Regions from separate parts of the Massilia sp. GER05 genome, predicted to be linked through region 1. Evidence: predicted binding sites of a transcription regulator. Region 1 holds the regulator's gene; the other holds the start of a gene.

Region 1 (3,205 bases):
CTGGCCGAGCTGCAGATCGAGAAGCTGCGCGAGAGCCCGGCGCTGTCGCTGTCCGGTGGCGAACGCCGCCGGGTGGAGATCGCGCGCGCGCTCGCGACCAATCCGCGCTTCGTGCTGCTGGACGAACCGTTCGCCGGCGTGGATCCAATCGCCGTGATCGAGATCCAACGCATCGTGCGCTTCCTGAAGGAGCGCGGCATCGGCGTGCTGATCACGGACCATAATGTGCGCGAGACGCTGGGCATCTGCGACCGCGCCTACATCATCAACCAGGGCGCGGTGCTGGCATCGGGCCGTCCCGACGACATCATCGCCAACGAATCGGTGCGCCGCGTCTACCTGGGCGAACACTTCCGAATGTAGTCATGAAACAGACGCTGCAACTCAAGACCTCACAGCACCTTGCACTGACGCCGCAACTGCAGCAATCGATCCGCCTGCTGCAGTTGTCCACGCTCGAGCTGCACCAGGAAATCGAGCAGGTCCTGAGCGAGAACCCGCTGCTCGAACGGCTCGACGATCCGCTCGACCGCTCCGTGCGGTTGCTGGCCGACGGCGCCATCAACAGTGCCCCGTCCTCGTCACAGGCGGGCGAGGCGCCGGCCGCGCAGGGCAATGGCGACGAAGGCGGCAGTGCGCCCGCCGAGAGCGGCAATGGCGAAGGCGGTGACGCCGGCGGCGACAGCGGAGAAAGCGGCGGCGAAGGCGGCGAGGACTGGGGCGAATACGGCCGCAGCGGCAGCGGCGGCGGCGAGGACGAGGACGGCCGCCCGCAGCTGGAAGCGAGCCCCGTCACGCTGCGCGAACATTTGATGGAGCAGGTGCGCCTGACGTGCTGCGCGGCGCGCGACTGCGCGCTCGTGGAACTCGTCGTCGATGCGCTCGACGACAACGGCTATCTGGAAGAACCGCTGGAAGACATCCATGCGCGCCTGCCGGAAGAACTGGAGATCGAGTTCGACGAATTGCGCACGGCGCTCGCCATGGTGCAGAGCATGGACCCGCCGGGCGTGGGCGCGCGCAGCGCGGCCGAGTGCCTGGCGCTGCAGATCCGCCGCATGCCCGGCGTGCCGATGGTGACGCGGCGCATGGCGCTCGTCATCGTCGAAAAATACCTGACGTGGTTCGCGCAGCGCGAATTCAACAAGCTGAAGAAGGCGCTCGATTGCGACGACGAAGACCTGCGCGAAGCCCAGGCCGTCATCCGCCAGTGCAATCCGCATCCGGGCGCGGCGTTCGCGTCGGACGTGTCGGACTTCGTCGTGCCCGACGTGATCGTGCGCCGCGCCAAGGATGGCTGGAGCGTGCAGCTGAATCCGGAAGTGATGCCGCGCCTGCGCGTGAACAGCCTGTACGCGTCGCTGATGAAGCAGGGCAAATCGGAAGCGCAGATGAACGCGCAGTTGCAGGAAGCCAAGTGGCTCATCAAGAACATGCGCCAGCGCTTCGACACGATCCTGCGTGTAGCTCAGGCAATTGTCGATCGGCAGCGCAACTTTTTTTCCCACGGCGCAGTCGCGATGCGGCCCCTTGTTTTACGTGAGATAGCTGATACACTAGGTCTACACGAGAGCACAATTTCTCGAGTCACAACTCAGAAATATATGCTGACCCCGCACGGCATGTTCGAGTTGAAGTATTTCTTCGGGAGTCACGTTGCCACCGAAGCGGGAGGCGAAGCATCGTCGACGGCAATACGGGCCCTCATCGTACAACTCACAGGAGCAGAAGACCCCAAGAATCCATTATCCGATAGCAAGATCGCGGAGATGCTAGGGGAACAGGGAATGGTCATCGCGCGACGCACGGTCGCAAAATACCGTGAGGCGCTGAAAATCCCGCCCGTCAGTCTCCGCAAATCCTTGTAACAAACACTGTCCCATTGCGCAGATGCGCGCACGGCAGGCAGTGCATCTTCAAAGGAGTGTGTATGAATCTCACAATCAGCGGACATCATCTCGATGTAACTCCAGCCATCCGAGAATACGTACAGAACAAGCTCGAACGCATCACCCGTCATTTCGATCAAGTGATCGACTCACACGTCATCCTCTGCATCGACAATCTCACCGAGAAAGAAAAACGCCAGAAAGCCGAGATCAACCTGCGCCTCGCGGGCAAGATCGTCCATGTCGCCAGTGCCGCGCACGATCTATACGCCGCGATCGACATGCTGATGGACCGCCTGGACCGCCAGGTCGTCAAGTACAAGCAAATGCTCAAGGATCATGACAACGCGTGTATCAAGCGCATGTCCGAAGGTGGGGAGGAGGAGCCCGCCGCGGCGTAATGCCACGCGTGCAGTAGCACCAAGGAGTAAAGGGCGCATCGGCGCCCTTTTAGTTTTTATGGGCGCTACAATGCTGCTCTGATTATTTCAATAACAACGAGACATGACTGCACACGTTCTGACGCGGGTTGCCAACCGCAGCGGCATCGTCACCCTGGACCGCCCGAAGGCGCTGAACTCGCTGTCGCTGGACATGGTCCGTGCGCTCACCGCCACGCTGCTCGCCTGGCGCGACGATGCATCGATCGACGCCGTCGTCATCGGAAGCAGCAGCGAAAAGGCCTTGTGCGCCGGCGGCGACATCCGCTTTTTCCACGAGGCCGGCCGCGCCACGCCGCAGACCGGCAGCCCGCTGCTGGAAGATTTCTTCACCGAGGAATACGCGCTCAACCACCTCATTCACTTCTATCCGAAGCCGTACATTGCGCTGATGGATGGCGTCGTGATGGGCGGCGGGATGGGCATCGCGCAGGGCGGGCCGGATTGCGGCCTGCGCATCGTGACGGAGCGCTCGAAGATCGCCATGCCCGAAGTGAACATCGGCCTGTTCCCGGACGTGGGCGGCAGCCACTTCCTGTCGCACGCGCCGGGCCGCCTCGGCCACTATCTCGGCGTGACGGGCGTGACGATCGGCGCGGCCGATGCGATCTACGTCGGCCTGGCCGACGTGTTCGTGCCGGGCGCGCAGCTGGATGCGCTGCGCGCGCTGATCGAGACGACGCCGGGCGCGGAACTGCCCGCCGCGATCCGCGCGTTCGCCGCGCCGTTCCCGGCCGGCGCGAGCGAACTGGAAGCGCAGCGCGACGCGATCGACCGCCACTTCGGCGCGGACTCCGTCGCGGCCGTGATGGCATCGCTGGAGACGGATGGGAGCCCGTTCGCGCAAAAGACCTTGGCCACGCTGCGCCAGCGCTC
Region 2 (3,205 bases), 420 kb from region 1:
GAATGCTTGTGCCGACGATGCAGCGAATGCGAAACCGAGTGCGGCTGCAACCGGAATCAATTTGCGGAACGAAATCTTCATGTTGGCTCCAAGTGGATGCTTATTAAGTTGTTCGGTATAGGCGCCGCGTTCTGCGGGCTTGTTCCTACTTAATGCAAACCCCGTGCCAGTCTTTTCTTTTCTTTATAAATCAAAAGCTTACGTCGAAAACTTGCGTCCGGGGTAGGCCAACTGTAAAAAATTCCGATTTTTTATGTGTCCTTGCGTAAAGTTTTTAGATGTTTTTGGGAAAGAATGCGTGAAGGAAATCGGTCATATCATAAAGAAAGTTGCGCACAATAAAAAACCGCGGCCGTAGCCGCGGTTTTCGTGATGCCGATGCCTGTCCGGATCAGGCCTTCGGAGCGCGGCGGCGCTTGGCGCCGACCAGGCCCAGCATGCCCATACCCAGCAGCATGATGCTTGCCGGTTCCGGCACGCGGCCGTTCTCGACGGAGGTCGCGCCGTCGACCTTGAACACCAGGTCGTTCGGCGTCACACCGTACGCCGGGAACAGGTCCGTGTTGCCGCCGGCGCCAGAGTGGAACGAGCTGGTCATCGAGTCGAGTGCCGGCAGGTTCAGGTTCGAATCGAACTTGAAGCTCACGTTCGTCAGACCCTTCAGATAGTTCTGGTTGATGAAGTCGCCGCTTTCCATGATCGAAGCCGTCATCTTGGTCGAACCCAGGCCGCTGCCGGTGACGACGTTGGTGGTGAACGTGGAGAGCGTGCTGGCCGGGTCGACGGTCAGCAGGGCAACCATGACGCCGTCGTCGAAGCCGGTGCCGGCGCTGGTGAAGGCGTTGGCTTTGGTGTCGTAGAAGATCGCCACTTTGTTGGCGCCGACGGTGTTGTTCAGGCCGAAGGTTGCGCTCACCGTCTTGTTGACCGGATCGGCCGACGACGTTTTCACGTATTCGCTCAGCTTTGCCACGATCGTGAACTCGAAAGCCGACGAGTCGTTCGCCACGCCATCCGCGGTCGAATCCAGGTTGCCGCGGAAGTTGCCAGTGGTCTGGCCATTAACGGACGACAGGTTCGCCTGATACAGGAAATTAAAGGGATTGCCTTGCGTCAGTGCCACGCCGTTGGCGATGCCTTTGGCAACGCCGCTGCCGGTGGAGTTCCAGTCCAGGCTATTCACGTTGGATGCGTACGTTACGCCAGCACCATTTTGCAGGGTGAATGCTTGTGCCGACGATGCGGCGAAGACCAGACCAAGGGCGGCTGCGACCGGGATCAGTTTGCGGAACGAATTCTTCATTTAGGCTCCAAAAGTGGATGCGTGTTAGGTTTGTTCGGTTAAACCGCATGTTCATTGATGCGGCTTATGCCAACCCTAATGCAAATGCCGTGCCAGGAGTTGTTCTGCTGTTCTAAATCAACGACTTATGAATAAATGCAAAAAAATACCCGATTCGGGGGGAGGGCTGCTGTAAAAAATTCCGACAGTCACTGAATAGCGTTCGTTAACGCACTTTTTTGATTCTCGGTTGCAACGGAATTGGCCTCCACGTAAGTGGTCGGTGCATGGCGATGGAATGCCTGTACGCCTTCCAGAAACGCCGTCATGCGTTGCGCCGCCGGATAGTTGGAGAAGGCGTCGGCCACGCGACGGGCGCCTGCCCTCAGCGCCGGATCGTCGAGCATTGCGCGCACCTGGCGCGTCAGTTTCTTGGCGCGGAAGCGGTCGGCGCGCAGAAGGGCGCCAGCACCGGCCTTGATGACGCCGCTCATGTTCAGGAACTGGTCGAGATTGCTGGCGATGCCGAGCACCGGCACGCCGGCGGCCAACGCCTGCTGGCTGGTCGGGCTGCCGCCGTTGCAGACGACGAGGCTGGCGCGCTTGGCCGCCAGGTCGCCCGGCAGATAAGGGGCAACGAACGCATTCGTCGGCGCACTGGCCACGTCGATCGTGCCCGCCGTGGCGGCGATGACCGTCACCGGCAGCGGCGCCAGCGCTTCCAGCACGAGCGGCAGCAGGCGGCCCTGGCCGGAACTGCCGAGCGTGACGTAGACGATCGGCTTATCTTCCGGCAATTTATCCCACCAGTCCGGCTTGGCCAGCGGCGGCGCCCAGATGATGGGGCCGATGTAGGCATGCTGCTGGGGCAGGCTCTTCGGCGGGAAGAGATCGGGGACGTCGGCGTACATGCTGTAGTCGGCGTCCGTATACACCTTGCGCAAGTCGGTACCCAGCGACGGCAGGCCGTACTGGCGGCGTACGCGGTTCAGCGGCACGGAATGCGAGGCGAACGCGACCGGACGCGCCATGCGGAAGATCGCATTCGCGATGCGGATCGGCAGCAGGCGCGTCAGCGGGATGTGCGGCACGGCGTAATGCTGCACGACGTACGGGCTCCAGTAGGCGTTCATCAGCGACACGTACGGGATCCGGCGCAGCCGTGCACTGACCGAGAGCGACAGCCGGAAATCGCCGATGACGATGTCCGGACGGACCGCGTCGAGCACGCGCAGGTCGTCTTCGACGTAGCTGGCGAGCGTCGCCGTGCTGTACACCGGCTTGCCGCCCGCGAGCGCGTCGAGGAATTGCTGGCTCGGAATGCTGTGGATGGTCCAGCGGGTGAACTGCGTCCCGTTGAAGCAGAATTCGTAGCCGTCCGCGCACGCGACGTGCACGTCGAAACGTGCGGGATCGAGAGATTGCGCGAGCGCGATGGGGCGGCCGACGTGGGCGAGCGTCACGGCTTCCGCAAAGAACAGGATTTTGATACGTTCCATAGGGGTATCGATAGAAAGATGGTTGCGGGAACGTGCCAGGCGGACGGCGCCGGCGGCGCGGACATCCCGCGCCGCCGGTTTACTTCATCAGTTCTTCGAGCGGCTTGCGCAGCGAACGGGCCTGGGGCGCCGGACCTGCGCCGAGCCGGCCCATGAAGACCGGATGGCCGTTGCCGGTGCCGATCAGCTTGTGCAGACGTTGCTGCAATTGCCGCGCCGAATGGTGCAATTTGTCGACGGTCGAGAACGGCTCGCCATGCTGCACGTAGGCGGAAAAGATCAGGGGCGTCATCTCCGGCTGCATCGCGAGGCCCAGGTGGGTCAGCGTCAGCCAAAAACGCTGCACGGCGCGGCCGGCGGCGACGTGATCCTCGACCGTTTCCGGCGCGTGCCTGGCCATGATGACGAAGTGGGCGGCGCAGCG

Evidence for each region. Region 1 encodes sigma-54, which starts transcription at its own class of promoters, with help from an activator protein. Its sites were predicted from a motif close to TGGCANGNAANCTGCTTT; they were not measured.
Region 2: ACL58G_RS03695 (PEP-CTERM sorting domain-containing protein) is a predicted target of sigma-54. The motif match lies at 1,381-1,398, and genes of this name have one in related genera.

The regions. Positions count from the first base shown of each region.
Region 1 is NZ_CP178858.1:416,870-420,074, reverse strand. It holds gene lptB (LPS export ABC transporter ATP-binding protein) at 1-363, shown strand, start outside; gene ACL58G_RS01820 (RNA polymerase factor sigma-54) at 366-1,868, shown strand; gene hpf (ribosome hibernation-promoting factor, HPF/YfiA family) at 1,931-2,290, shown strand; partial or broken gene ACL58G_RS01810 (enoyl-CoA hydratase/isomerase family protein) at 2,394-3,205, shown strand, end outside.
Region 2 is NZ_CP178858.1:836,815-840,019, reverse strand. It holds gene ACL58G_RS03700 (PEP-CTERM sorting domain-containing protein) at 1-81, opposite strand, end outside; gene ACL58G_RS03695 (PEP-CTERM sorting domain-containing protein) at 392-1,303, opposite strand; gene ACL58G_RS03690 (glycosyltransferase) at 1,492-2,781, opposite strand; gene ACL58G_RS03685 (molybdopterin biosynthesis protein MoeY) at 2,861-3,205, opposite strand, start outside.